One region of the Buttiauxella cochleicola genome, then DNA from elsewhere that is predicted to be linked to it. Evidence: predicted binding sites of a transcription regulator. Region 1 holds the regulator's gene; each other region holds the start of a gene.
The links. The regulator PhoB, encoded in region 1, activates phosphate uptake and scavenging genes when phosphate is short. The targets are predictions, from matches to a motif close to CTGTCATAAAACTGNCNNAT.
Positions count from the first base shown of each region.

Region 2: phnC (phosphonate ABC transporter ATP-binding protein) is a predicted target of PhoB. The motif match lies at 2,700-2,719, and genes of this name have one in related genera.
Region 3: serA (phosphoglycerate dehydrogenase) is a predicted target of PhoB. The motif match lies at 2,588-2,607, and genes of this name have one in related genera.

Region 1 is NZ_JAJSOU010000003.1:71,679-76,681, forward strand. Features, by position in the region: gene sbcD (exonuclease subunit SbcD) at 1-1,196, opposite strand, end outside; gene phoB (phosphate response regulator transcription factor PhoB) at 1,388-2,077, shown strand; gene phoR (phosphate regulon sensor histidine kinase PhoR) at 2,100-3,407, shown strand; gene brnQ (branched-chain amino acid transporter carrier protein BrnQ) at 3,817-5,003, shown strand, end outside.
Region 2 is NZ_JAJSOU010000009.1:132,506-137,508, forward strand. Features, by position in the region: gene phnE (phosphonate ABC transporter, permease protein PhnE) at 1-765, opposite strand, end outside; gene phnD (phosphonate ABC transporter substrate-binding protein) at 825-1,841, opposite strand; gene phnC (phosphonate ABC transporter ATP-binding protein) at 1,876-2,658, opposite strand; gene LVQ79_RS13835 (phospholipase effector Tle1 domain-containing protein) at 2,850-4,064, shown strand; gene yjdN (VOC family metalloprotein YjdN) at 4,119-4,556, opposite strand; gene LVQ79_RS13845 (zinc ribbon domain-containing protein YjdM) at 4,839-5,003, opposite strand, start outside.
Region 3 is NZ_JAJSOU010000005.1:51,648-56,650, reverse strand. Features, by position in the region: gene LVQ79_RS08100 (oxidative stress defense protein) at 1-672, shown strand, start outside; gene argP (DNA-binding transcriptional regulator ArgP) at 787-1,686, opposite strand; gene rpiA (ribose-5-phosphate isomerase RpiA) at 1,854-2,513, shown strand; gene serA (phosphoglycerate dehydrogenase) at 2,794-4,032, shown strand; gene LVQ79_RS08080 (DUF2238 domain-containing protein) at 4,150-4,761, shown strand; gene LVQ79_RS08075 (5-formyltetrahydrofolate cyclo-ligase) at 4,764-5,003, opposite strand, start outside.

The DNA.
Region 1 (5,003 bases):
TGCAGGCTTGCTACGGTTTGAGCAAACAGAGTGCGCAGGCGTTGCGCGCGTTCTTCGGTGGTCTCTTCCTGAACCAAACGGCGCTCAAATACTTCCTCAACCGTCAGTTCACTCAGCGTTTCTTTATGCTGCTGAGCAATTACGCGCTCTCGCTGCTCACGGCTGCGACGTAGCAAAACCACTTCGACGGGGAGTGTTTCGGTCAGTTGCTGAATATGGCGTTGCATATCATGTAGATATTCGTCGGTGGCAATTTCAATATCCAGCCACACTTTGGGTTCTGCGGGGGCATCGCGCCACTGTTCTAGTTGCTGTTCAATCTCAGACAGCGAGCCTTTGATAACGGCTAAAGGTTGGCTGACAGGAACCGTCAGCGGGGTAACTTCGTGAAGCTTACCTTCATTAAACTCAACCAGATAAACGCTCTTATTCTTGCCTGTTTCGTCAAAACTAAGCGGAATAGGTGAACCGCTGTAACGGATATGTTCGGTGCCGCCAATTAATTGCGCACGATGAATATGGCCAAGCGCGATGTAATCGGCATCCGGGAAATGCTGCGCCGGGAAAGCATCAAGCGTGCCAATATAGATGTCGCGTACCGCATCGCTTTTGGTGACGCCTACTGTAGTTAAATGCCCGGTAGCGATAATTGGCAGCCTGGCATCAGCGCGTAAATCGCAGGCCGCGCGATAGCACTGTTGATAGTGCTCGCTGATGGCTTCCATTAATGAACGCTGTTTCTCATGGCCGGACAGCCCCGCCTGGCTATTTTGAATATCGCGTGGGCGCAAAAATGGAATAGGGCAGAGAATCGCACCGGGAAGACCGCTTTTGGATTTTAGAACAATAGCTTGCTGGCTGGTATCATGGCGGGCGCTGGCAATCACATATGTGTTCAGGCAGGCCATGAGTTCGCGAGACTCATTAAGTGTCGCGACGGAATCATGGTTTCCGGCCAGCACCACGAGCGAGCATCCCGTCGCCTGAAGCTGCACCACAAAGCGGTTATACAATTCTCGCGCATAGCTTGGCGGCGAGCCGGTATCAAAAATGTCACCCGCGACGATTATGGCATCCACATCATTTTCAACGACAGCGTTGAGCAGCCATTCAAGAAAAGCCTGGTGCTCAGGACCGCGACTTTTGGTATAAAAATTTTGACCTAGATGCCAGTCTGATGTGTGAATTATGCGCATGACCTGTCCGGTGGCTTAAAAATGAAGTCCCGATTATAAGGGGACGAGGCAAAAAACGGCATATGTCTCTGTGTCATAAATCAAAGTGATGGGTCATCAAACAGTCATGTTTTTCATAAATCTGTCATAAATCTGACGCATAATGGCGCCGCATTGAAACAACAATAATTATTCCTTGAGCAGGGCGAATCATGGCGAAGCGTATTTTAGTCGTAGAAGATGAAGCTCCAATCCGTGAGATGGTGAGCTTTGTGCTCGAACAAAACGGTTTTCAACCTGTAGAAGCGGAAGATTATGACAGCGCAGTGAATCTGCTGATTGAACCCTTTCCTGACCTGATTTTGCTGGACTGGATGCTACCAGGCGGCTCTGGTATTCAGTTTATTAAACATCTGAAACGTGAAGCATTGACCCGCGAGATCCCGGTGATGATGCTGACAGCGCGTGGCGAAGAAGAAGATCGTGTGCGTGGTCTTGAAGTCGGGGCTGATGATTATATTACAAAGCCATTTTCCCCGAAGGAGCTGGTGGCACGCATTAAAGCTGTCATGCGTCGTATTTCTCCTATGGCAGTAGAAGAAGTGATCGATATGCAGGGGCTAACACTTGATCCGTCGTCGCACCGCGTCATGGCCGGTGAAAACCCATTGGATATGGGGCCAACCGAGTTTAAGTTATTACACTTCTTTATGACGCACCCGGAGCGGGTGTATAGCCGTGAACAATTGCTCAATCATGTATGGGGCACCAATGTGTATGTCGAAGACCGAACGGTGGACGTACATATTCGGCGGTTACGCAAAGCGCTCGAACATAGTGGGCATGACAGAATGGTACAAACAGTACGCGGTACGGGTTATCGGTTCTCAACCCGCTTTTAATTCCTTATCAGGAGAGTGACGCGTGCTGGAACGGTTGTCATGGAAAAGGCTGGTACTGGAGCTGCTGCTCTGTTGTATACCTGCCGTCATTTTAGGCCTTATTTTTGGCCATTTACCCTGGTTTTTATTACTGGCAGTCACTGGGCTGCTGGTTTGGCATTTCTGGAATTTGCTGCGTTTGTCGTGGTGGTTGTGGGTTGATCGCAGCATGACGCCTCCGCCAGGGCGGGGGAGCTGGGATCCGTTGCTCTACGGCCTTCACCAGATGCAGTTGCGTAATAAAAAACGCCGCAAAGAGTTAGGTAACCTGATTAAGCGCTTTCGTAGCGGTGCGGAATCATTGCCCGATGCGGTTGTGCTTACCACTGAAGAAGGGACGATTTTTTGGTGTAACGGCCTGGCTCAACAGTTGCTGGGCTTACGCTGGCCGGATGATAACGGGCAAAACATCCTTAACTTGCTGCGTTACCCTGAATTTACCCGCTATTTATCACATAAAGATTTTGCTCGCCCGCTGACTCTCGTGCTCAACAATGGCCGTCATCTGGAATTTCGCGTAATGCCTTACAGCGACGAACAGTGGCTGCTGGTGGCGCGTGATGTGACTCAGATGCACCAACTTGAAGGGGCACGCCGTAACTTTTTTGCCAACGTTAGCCATGAACTCCGTACACCATTGACGGTGCTGCAAGGTTACCTGGAAATGATGCAGGACCAAACCCTTGAAGGCCCGCTGCGCGAGAAAGCGCTGGGCACGATGCGCGAACAAACCTCGCGTATGGAAGGGCTGGTTAAGCAGCTTCTCACGCTGTCAAAAATTGAAGCGGCTCCGGCGATGGTGCTCAATGAAAAGATTGATGTGCCACTGATGTTGCGTGTGGTGGAGCGCGAAGCGCAAACCCTCAGCCAGCAAAGACAGACGTTACAGTTTGATATCGACTCAACCCTGAAAGTGTTTGGTAATGAAGAACAATTGCGCAGTGCGATTTCGAACCTCGTATACAACGCAGTAAACCATACGCCAGATGGCACATATATTACGGTGAGCTGGAAAAGGATTGCCGGTGGTGCCTGCTTTAGTGTTGCAGACACAGGGCCTGGCATTTCAGCTGAACACATTCCGCGATTGACCGAGCGTTTCTACCGTGTCGACAAAGCGCGTTCACGGCAAACCGGTGGCAGTGGACTGGGGCTGGCGATAGTAAAACATGCTTTGAGCCACCACGATGCGCGGCTCCATATCGAAAGCCAACTGGGTATAGGAACGACGTTTTCCTTTGTACTGCCTGAGCGTCTCATTGTTAACGAGAAAGCCATTCAGGCAGAGTAGCTTACTCAAACCGTGTCAAAATAACTTTCCACAGGCCAGTCTTCTGGTCTGTCTTTTTTTTACTCAGATGTAAATCAAAAACCCTCAGTTGGTGATATTTTAACCATATAAACGACCATAATCATTTCTGATGGATAAACTAATCCTCTGCTTTCATGGTTAATTTAAGTATATCAATCTGGTTTTTGGATCCCTTCTTGCCTTCATTCGCTATAAGCGTTTTAATTGCGGCCCTGTAATTAGTAGTCCGACTGGATTTGAGTGGTAATTCAAACAACTATTCTTCTCCACCGATCCCGGAAAGGATTTTCCGCTGTCGTAACTACCAATTGCCGCTTTTATGCCGAGTTAACAGGTATAAAAATTTGAATACTTTCAACACCACACATCCACAGGCTGCATAAATTTTATGACTCATCATTTGAAATCTCGAGACATCCTCGCACTGGGCTTTATGACCTTTGCGCTGTTTGTCGGAGCAGGCAATATCATTTTCCCGCCAATGGTGGGTTTACAGGCTGGTGAGCATGTCTGGATTGCCTCCCTTGGCTTCCTGGTCACCGCAGTTGGCCTGCCCGTTCTGACTATTGTCGCTATCGCCCGCGTTGGTGGTGGTATTGATAGCCTGAGCTCGCCAATCGGCCGCCGTGCCGGGGTGCTGTTGGCCACCGTTTGTTATCTGGCCGTTGGCCCACTGTTTGCGACACCTCGTACAGCGACTGTCTCCTTCGAAGTGGGGATTGCACCGTTGGTAGGCAGCAGTGAACTTGCGCTGTTTATCTACAGCCTGGTTTATTTTGCCATTGTTATGGCCATCTCTTTGTATCCGGGAAAATTGCTGGATACCGTCGGTCATGTGCTGGCTCCGGTAAAAATTGTCGCGTTATTGGCGTTGTCAGTCGGCGCGATTCTGTGGCCTGCAGGCGGTATCAGCACCGCGACCGAAGCATACCAACATGCGGCGTTTTCTAACGGCTTCGTCAATGGTTATCTGACCATGGATACGCTGGCATCATTGGTCTTCGGGATTGTCATTGTTAACGCGGCGCGTTCGCGTGGCGTTACTGAATCTCGTTTGCTGACGCGCTATACCATCTGGGCTGGCCTGATTGCAGGTGTTGGTTTAACGCTGATTTACCTTGCTCTGTTCCGCCTGGGTTCTGACAGTGCATCGCTGGTTAGCGATCAAAACGCGAACGGTGCCGCAATTCTGCATGCGTATGTTGCTCATACCTTCGGTGGTGCCGGTAGCTTCTTCCTCGCGGCACTGATTTTCCTGGCGTGTATGGTAACGGCGATTGGCCTGACTTGTGCGTGTGCTGAGTTCTTCAGCCAGTATCTGCCGCTGTCTTACCGCTCGCTGGTGTTTATCCTTGGCCTGTTCTCGATGGTGGTTTCTAACCTCGGTCTGAGCCATTTGATTCAGATTTCGATTCCAGTGCTGACGGCGATTTACCCACCGTGTATTGCGCTGGTGGTACTGAGTTTCACCCGTCCGTGGTGGCATAATTCAACTCGCGTTATCGCTCCGGCAATGATCATCAGTACCTTGTTCGGTATCCTTGATGGGATTAAAGCTTCGGCAATCAGTGATGT
Region 2 (5,003 bases), on a different contig from region 1:
TAACCGTTGCGACATAAAGTCCAGCAGACTTACTGTGACGATGATAATGACCATCAGCGCGCAGGTTTGCTGGAACTGGAATCCACGAATCGCTTCCCACAGCGTCACACCAATCCCGCCTGCGCCGACCATGCCGACCACCGTTGCCGAACGCACGTTCGACTCAAAGCGATACAGCGAGTAGGAGATAAGCAGCGGCATCACCTGCGGCAGCACGCCGTAGATAATCTCTTCAAGTTTGTTGGCACCGGTGGCGCGAATCCCTTCTACCGGGCCGGGTTCGATGGCTTCCACCGCTTCGGAAAGCAGTTTGGAAAGCACGCCGGTGGTGTGGATGAACAACGCTAATACGCCAGCGAACGGGCCAAGGCCGACGGCGACCACGAACAACATCGCAAAGACCATTTCGTTGATGGCGCGGCAGGCGTCCATCAGGCGGCGCATTGGCTGGTAAACCCACCATGGCACCAGGTTGTCGGCGCACATCAGGCCGCAAGGGATGGAAAGCACGATGGATAGTGCTGTGCCCCAGACGGCTATTTGCAGCGTGACGCCCATTTCGCCCAGATATTGCTGCCATTGGCTGAAATCAGGTGGGAAGAAGTCGGCGGCGAAGGTGGCCATGTTGCCCGCATCGCGGAACAGCGTGAGCGGAGCCATTTCCGCGCCTTGCCAGGAGGCAACGAGTACCGCTAACAAAATCGCCCAGGCCAGTAGCGAGAACCAGCTACGTTTGGGTGTGGCGACTTGAATGGTTTGTTGCATGGGGTGCTCCGTGTTTGGGGCTTTAACCCTCTCCCTGGGGGAGAGGGTTAGGGTTGTTTTTACTGAACCGCTTTATTCACGTTGCTCATCGCAGAAAGCGCGGCGGTGAGGCGATCCAAATCACTCAGCTGGTTTTGCAGCGCAGTGACTTTGGTCGCTTTCTCAGGCTCGGCTAACCCTTTATTGTCCTTCACGCCTTGCATCTGTTTGAACAGAGCGAGCTGGCGAATCGGGACCAGTTGCAGGTCGCTGGATGGGCGGAACGGCGCCCAGGTCAGGCCTTTGAGCACTGCTGCTTCTTCCGGCGTTTTGCCGTAAGTCATAAAGAAGTCGTAGATTTTGTCTTTGGTGGCTTCGGAAAGGTTTTTACGCCACACGATCGGATCGCCTGGGATCAACGGGGATTTCCAGATGACTTTCAGATCTTTGAATTTCTCGGGCGCGGTTTGCTTCAAACGATCGAGGTTTTCAGTGTTGTTGGTCGCCACATCCACTTGCTTGTTGGCCACCGCCAGCGCGTTAGTCTCGTGGTTGGCGTTCACAGAACGTTTGAATTCGTTCGGTGCCGCATTGTTTTTGGCGAAAACGTAGTACCCAGGGACTAAATAACCGGACGTTGAGTTAGGGTCACCGTTGCCGAACGTCAGTTCTTTGCGTTTTGCCAGCATGTCTTGCAGGTTGTTGATTGGGCTGTCTTTGTTAACAATCAGCACGCTCCAGTAACCCGGGCTGCCATCTGCCGCTACCGTCTGAGCAAACACCTGGCCGTTAGCGCGGTCTACTGCTTCCATGGCCGAAAGGTTGCCGTACCAGGCGATATCCACCTTGTTAAAGCGCATCCCCTGGATAATCCCGGCGTAATCTGGTGCGAAGAAAGCATTCACTTTCACGCCAAGTTTCTTCTCCATATCTTTCAGGAACGGGTCCCACTGCGGTTTCAGGTTTTGTTGTGATTCAGTCGAGATGATGCCGAAGTTCAGGGACTTTTCTTGTTCATCCGCATGAGCGGTGCTGAACAGAGTGCTGACGCTTAGCAGGCTGGTAAAGGCGAGGGCGGCAACTTTTTTGTAGCTCATGGCTGACTGTTCCTTGAAAGAGATAACAAAGTTGTTAAGCAGCAACCGCGTCAACGCGATTCATGCTGCGGTAAAGATTGCCCAGACGTTCGTTGTCGAACTCAGAGCTACTTCCGTCGTAAAACACATGACCCTGGCGCAGAGCGACAATGCGTTCGCAATAGCGCAGGGCGTAGTCCACCTGATGCAGCGTCACCACAACGGTGATGCCGTCCAGGCGGTTAATGTCGTGCAGCGTTTCCATCACAATGCGTGCTGATTCCGGGTCGAGTGAGGCAATAGGCTCATCGGCGAGAATCACTTTTGCTTGTTGCATCAGCGCACGGGCAATCGCCACGCGCTGTTGTTGCCCACCGGACAGGGTGGAGACGCGTTGATACGCCATTTGCGCCATGCCGACGCGGGTCAGCGCCTGCAATGCACGCTGCTTTTGTTCACGGGAAAACCAGTTAAAACAGGTGCGCCAGAACGGCGTGGCACCGAGTGCGCCAATCAGCACGTTTTCGAGAACCGTCAGGCGGTTCACCAGGTTGAACTGCTGGAAGATGTAGCCGGTGTGAGCACGACTCTGCCGGATGTCGCTTGCCAGTCGGCCCGCTTTTTGCACGGTGCGGCCCAGTAATTCGACGTGGCAATCGGCTGATTTATCAGAAGTAATCAGCCCGCTCAGGTGGCGTAAAAGGGTGGATTTGCCTGAACCAGACGGCCCCAGCAGAGCGACCATCTCACCTTCATTAACTTCCAAATCAACAGCATTTAATGCCTGATGCTGGTTGAAGGTTTTGCTCAATTTGTTGACGCGAATAATTGTTTGCATCATTCAGGCTCCTTAAAAAGTTGCCTCATGGTGCCGATGAAATGTGACGATTTTGTTAAGGATAAGTTTCGGTATGATGAAGAGTGAGTTCCAGCCTGGAAGTCATCAGGCTAATCAACTATTTGTCGTATTGTTTCACGCTTCGTTTTTGTCTTTGCTTACAGGTACCCTTTGGTGTTGGGAAAGCAGCGATGAGCAAAAACATTATTTTTTGTGCCGATGGCACATGGACCGCTCCCGGTGTAGAAAATCAAGCGGATGACGAAGCCGCAGCGAGTAACGTTTATCAATTGTTTGTTGATCTGAAAGGGAATGTTGATAAGCAGAGTTTGTTGTTAGCCAATGAGCAAGAAAAGATCCTTACCAATAGCAGTGGCGGGATCGTTCAAGTTGCCAAGTACATTTATGGGAAGGGCGATCCGCATAATGGTCTGGTGAAACGCCTCGGCGGCGCATTTGGCGCCGAGTTGATCGTGCCGATCATTCGCGGGTATACCTTTATAAGTCGGCACTGGCAGATGGGCGATCGTATCTATCTGGTTGGATTTAGCCACGGTGCTTATACCGCGCGAGTGCTGGCGCAGATGATTATCGACCGTGGTTTATTAAATCGTGAAAAACTGAATTTAAGCGCTCGCAATAAAGATGAAGCGTGGCGTTTTGCTTCATCCGTATGGGCGCAATATCTTGCTCATGCTCCGGATATGAGCCCCAGCCTTTTGGGAAGTGTGGTGCGTGAGTTGCCGGGATTTTTCTGTGACAGTGTGGACCCAACCTGCATTTCGCGCCCGCTGTCCGTAGAGGCGGTTGCCGTGTGGGAAACCGTTGGGCAGATGGGGATTCCGAAGTATTTCAATGACAAACGTTACAACGTTTTTCGTTTTAACAATACAGAGCTGCATTCACGGGTTAAATACGGGCTTCAGGCCATCGCCATTGATGAGCAGCGTCTCGATTTAGCGCCGGTGCTGTGGGATAACCGCGATCGTATTTTGCAGGTGATGTTTCCCGGTATTCATCATGATGTTGGTGGGGGCTATATTGGCACGGACGAAGACCGCAGCTTGTCGAACGGCGCGTACCTTTGGATGCATGATGCTCTCGACGATTTGGGCGTAAATCTGGCACCCAGTGAAGTGGTGGCTGACCCACTTGGGCCGCTGCATTGTGACTGGTATCCACCTACGCGTTATTTGCGCATTATGCCCCGGCAACTTCCGCCGCCGGTTACCTCATCAACGATGGTCCACCAGTCGGTGATTGAGCGTCTTAGTTGTGGCACAACGCTACTTCAACAGTCGGCAATCAATGGTGAATGGCTAAGCGAATCATATAGCCCGCAGCCTTTGCAGGATTATCTACGCGGCGAGGGTGCAATCCCCATTAACTGGGCGATTGCACGTTAACGAATGGAAAACTACCGTCTGTTATGGAGCTGACGGTAGTTTCCCAGAGCTTGGTTACATTGGTTTTTCGACATTCACCATCCACGGAATACCGTATTTATCGGTAAGCATGCCGAAACCTTTTGCCCAGAACGTTTCCCCCCACGGCATGGTGACATCGCCACCTGCACTGAGATTATCAAACCAGCGTTGGCCTTCTGCGACATCTGTGGTGGTAAGGCTCAGCGCATAGCCCGTGTGTTTCACTTTATCGGCACACATATTGCCGTCGCTCATCATCACTTCGCCACCGCCAATGCGCACATTGGCATGCATGATTTTATCGTCCGGCCAGTTAAAACCGCTGCTGCATCCTTCAGCCGACTGATTCTCGTCTTTTGGCATTTCGCCAAAAGTCATTTTAAACAGTAACTCAGCACCGACGGCTTGTTTGTAGAACGCTATTGCTTCTTCGCAGGTGCCGTCAAAAAAGATGTAGGGTCCGATAGACATTGTTCGTTCCTCATAATGCGGAGTGCAGAATAAGTTTAGTTGGGGGAGTCTGGGCAAGCCAGGCGGGGAAAGGGGTATCTTATGCCTGGTTCGGTGAGTTTCCGTTCACCTGTACGTTATGCGATCCCACATGAATCTGTGAACGGTGAACGTGCCAAGGAGAGAACGCCCTCTCCTTGGCACGTTCACCGTTTCGGTAAGTACAGGGAACACTGAACGTTTAGTGAACGGAACCTTCTCTGGCTTTGCAGGAACCGCCCCTCAGGGGCAGGGGGAACGAACCTAGTTCTTCTTAACGAACTCAGACTTCAACTTCATTTGTCCAAAACCATCAATTTTACAATCGATGTTATGGTCGCCTTCAACCAGACGGATACCTTTAACTTTAGTACCAATCTTCAACATTGAAGAGCTGCCTTTAACCTTCAGATCTTTAATTACAGTGAC
Region 3 (5,003 bases), on a different contig from region 1:
GATGAGTTGCCAAATGGCCCACATGTCGTGACATCCGGCACCGCAAGCGTGGATGCTGTTCCTGACATTGCTAAGCTCGCAATCGAAGTCAATGTGTCAGCCAAAGATGCTGCATCAGCTAAAAAACAGGCTGACGATCGTGTTGCACAATACCTGACATTCTTGCAGCAAAGTGGCATCGAGAAGAAAGACATCAATGCTGCCAATCTTCGTACTCAGCCAGAATATGAATACCTGAAGGATGGTAAAACGCATCTTAAAGGCTACATTGCCGTGCGTCAGGTGGATGTCACGCTGCGTAAACTCGACAAAATGAACGAGTTGCTTGATGGCGCATTAAAAGCAGGTCTTAACGAAATTCGTTCTGTTTCTCTGGGTGTTGCGAACCCGGAAGCATACAAAGACAAAGCGCGTAAAGCCGCTATCGACGATGCCGTTCGCCAGGCAAAACTGCTGGCCGAAGGCTTTAGCAGCAAGTTGGGCCCAGTCTATAGCGTGCGTTACCACGTCTCTAACTACCAGCCAGCACCGATGGTGCGGATGATGAAAGCTGACGCCGCTCCACCAGTATCGGCCCAGGATACCTACGATCAGCAAACTATTCAGTTTGATGATCAGGTTGATGTGGTATTTGAGCTGGAACGCGCTAAGAGCGAGCAGCCAGCACAATAAATGGTAGATGGCGCTTGCGCTTATCCACCCTACAAAACTGCAAAAATGTAGGTCGGATAAGCGTTAGCGTCACCCGACAAAACAAGAAGGCCGCTAAATATTAGCGGCCTTCTTCTATTCTGCGTCCTGTCGTAGAACTTTATGCCCGTACTCGAGAAGTGCATCGGTGACATTGCGCATCATGCGGCTTTCAGGCGCGAAGCGGTGCCAGTACAGCATTCGACGCTGCATCAGGCCCGGCGTCAGGTCAATCAGCTCGCCGCTGTTAATCTCTCTTTCAATTTGCAGATGCGGAATCATGCAGCATGTGGTGCCCTGGCGCGCCAGTTGTACGAAGGCTTCCGACGAGTTAACGATATGGCACGGTACGCTGCCAGGTGACAAATCAAAATTCTGCTGTAAGAACGCCTGGTGCATATCGTCGAGATGGTCAAACGCCACCGCTGGCGCTTTTAGCAGGGCAGAACGTGTGACGCCGTTCGGGAAATAGCGAGCGGCAAAATCTTTCGAACCGACAAACAGATAATCTAACGCACCCAGTCTGTCGACCAGGCAGCTTGGCAGCGGCTGTGGCTGAATAGACACCGCACCGACCACTTCACCACGACGCAGGCGTTCTTGCGTTCGGGTTTCATCTTCAACCTGAAGATTCAGGCGGATAGGGGAGTCTGCAAGAACAGGAGCGAGCGCTGGCAGCAGCCAGGTTGCCAGACTGTCGGCGTTGACCGCAAGTGACAGCAGGAGTGGTGTGGAACCGGTTTGTTCATCGCCCAACCACTCTTCTTCAAGCAATTCTACCTGGCGCAATAACGCCAATAGCTTTTGTCCTTGCTCGGTTGGACGAGGTGGGACGGTGCGCACTAACAATGGTTGGCCGAACATATTTTCCAGTTGCTTGATACGCTGTGAAACGGCGGATTGAGTAATGCAGAGCTTTTGTGCCGCGCGCTCAAATCCACGTTCACGAATGACTGCATCCAGCGCCTGTAGTGTTCTATAGTCCGGGCGTTTCATTGTTGTTAGCTAACTCCTGTTTTTGTTATCCCAGCACTATGACATAAATTTGCCGCTGATCCAGACCAAAACCGCAAAGTTCGCCTGAGTATTACGGCAATCGCAGGACATTTTTTTGAAGCTTGCTCTATAATGCGCGTCAGTTTTCACAGCACAGGCAAAAAACCATGACGCAGGATGAACTGAAAAAAGCAGTTGGCTGGGCAGCATTACAATACGTGCAACCAGGCACGATCGTTGGTGTGGGTACCGGCTCAACGGCCGCACACTTTATTGATGCTCTCGGGACTATCAAGCATCAAATTGATGGTGCTGTTTCTAGCTCCGACGCTTCTACCGCCAAATTGAAAAGCCTTGGTATCACGGTTTACGATCTTAACGAAGTTGACTCACTGGGCATCTACGTTGATGGCGCAGACGAGATCAATGGCCAGATGCAAATGATCAAAGGCGGTGGTGCCGCTCTTACCCGCGAAAAAATCATCGCGTCTGTGGCGGAAAAGTTTATCTGTATCGCTGATGCGTCTAAGCAGGTGGGTATCCTCGGTAACTTCCCGCTGCCGGTTGAGGTGATTCCAATGGCGCGTAGCTGTGTGGCTCGCCAACTGGTCAAACTTGGCGGTCGCCCTGAATACCGCCAGGGCGTGGTGACCGATAACGGCAACATCATTCTTGATGTTTATGGCCTGAGCATTGCCGAGCCAATTGCATTGGAAAATGCGATTAACGGCATACCTGGTGTCGTGACTGTCGGCCTGTTTGCTAACCGTGGCGCGGATGTTGCGTTGATTGGTACTGCCGATGGCGTGAAAACCATTGTGAAATGATCTGGTTGGGGCGTGGCAAGCGCCCCATACCCGAATAAAAAATGACAAAATAATCTAACGCCAAATTTGGTGACATATGTCACATTATTAACAACTGTCTACTTTTCATTCCTGGTTCTCTCTTCTACTTAGCATTTTCTGCTGCCTGTTATGGCTTATTCCTTTTTTGACCAGATGAGTGCGCAATCGTTTATATTGCCCCGCCCGTATTTTTTGATATTTTGGCAGAAGGGTGTCTTATCACACAGCACAACATCAGTTCTAAAAATAGGGTCGGGAAATGGCAAAAGTATCACTGGATAAAGACAAGATTAAATTCCTGCTGGTGGAAGGCGTACACCAGAAAGCCGTGGATAACCTTCGCGCAGCAGGCTATACCAACATTGAATACCACAAAGGCGCGCTGGACAGCGAAGCCCTTAAAGAGTCGATCCGTGATGCGCATTTCATTGGTCTGCGTTCCCGCACTAACTTAACTGAAGATGTTCTGGCTGCAGCTGAAAAGCTGGTGGCTGTGGGCTGTTTCTGCATCGGTACTAACCAGGTTGACCTTAATGCTGCGGCTAAACGCGGCGTGCCAGTGTTTAATGCCCCGTTCTCCAACACGCGTTCTGTTGCTGAACTGGTTATTGGCCAACTATTGCTGCTGATTCGTGGTGTGCCAGAAGCTAATGCTAAAGCACATCGTGGTGTGTGGAATAAAGTGGCTGTGGGCTCTTATGAAGCGCGCGGCAAGAAACTCGGCATCATTGGTTACGGCCATATCGGGACTCAGTTGGGTATTTTGGCTGAAGCGCTTGGCATGAACGTTTTCTTCTACGATATCGAAAACAAACTGCCGCTAGGCAATGCCACTCAGGTGCAGCACTTGTCCGATTTGCTCAATATGAGCGACGTAGTCAGCCTGCATGTGCCTGAAAATGCTTCCACTAAAAATATGATCGGCGCCAATGAACTGGCACTAATGAAGCCGGGCGCGCTGCTCATCAATGACGCACGTGGCACTGTAGTAGATATTCCTGCCCTGTGTGATGCTTTAGCACGTAAGCATCTGTCTGGCGCGGCAATCGATGTGTTCCCAACTGAGCCTGCGACTAACAGTGACCCGTTTACGTCACCACTGTGTGAGTTTGATAACGTGATCCTGACTCCGCACATCGGTGGTTCTACCCAGGAAGCGCAGGAAAACATCGGTCTGGAAGTCGCTGGCAAGCTGGCAAAATACTCTGATAACGGTTCAACTCTGTCTGCGGTTAACTTCCCAGAGGTTTCCCTGCCGCTACACGGTGGAAGCACCAGCCGTTTGCTGCACATTCATGAAAACCGTCCGGGCATTTTGACCGCGCTGAACCAGATTTTTGCCGAGCAAGGCATCAACATTGCCGCTCAGTACCTGCAAACCACTCCGCAAATGGGTTATGTAGTTATTGATGTGGATGCTGAAGAAGATGTTGCTGAAGCTGCACTGAAATCTATGAAGGCGATTCCAGGCACTATTCGCGCTCGTCTGCTTTACTAGTTTCAAGTTTACGGGAGTCCACCAGGGCTCCCGTTTTATTCTCAAAATCCCTTTCCTGAGTTGTTTTTTTCACCCTGCCCACTGATAGTTACGCTTTTAGCCAGGCGGCGAAACAACATGACCAGTACATTCTTAAAATCCGGTGCCTTTATCCTGCTGTTGATTCTCATCTATACGGGCCTTAGCACCGCAGACAGGCTTACCTGGCTGATGGAAGTCACGCCGGTCATTATTGTCGTCCCTCTGCTTTTAGCGACTCACGCTCGTTACCCGCTGACTCCGCTTCTGTATACGCTGATTTTCTTCCACGCCATTATTTTGATGGTCGGCGGTTTGTATACCTACGCGAAAGTACCCATTGGTTTTGATGTGCAGGAATGGTTAGGCCTGAGCCGCAACCCGTATGACAAAGTCGGCCATTTTTTCCAGGGTCTGGTTCCCGCACTGGCGGCGCGAGAAATTCTGGTTCGGGGTGGCTATGTTCGTGGACGCAAAATGATCGCGTTTCTGGTGTGCTGTGTCGCGCTCGCCATCAGTGCGGTTTATGAACTCATTGAATGGGCGGCGGCGCTGTCATTAGGGCAGGGAGCAGATGAGTTTTTGGGGACTCAGGGCGATGTATGGGACACGCAATCAGATATGTTTTGTGCGCTTCTCGGCGCGCTGTTTACGGTTTTGATACTGCAATACTGGCACACAAAGCAGTTACTGAAACTGCGTGTAGCCTGAGTTTACCACTGCCAGATACGCGATGGCGTGACCACTGCAGGCAGCGGGATATCCCACTCTTGCGCGGGTAACGCCGGAACGTGCTGGCAATCATGTGCCAGCCCAACCGGCCATAAGCCATGCTGCTGCCAGTTCTGCAACGTACGGTCGTAAAAACCACCACCCATTCCCAGCCTTTGCCCTTGATCGTCGAATGCCACCAGCGGCGTAATCAGCACATCCAGTTTATCCAGCGGCAGTAC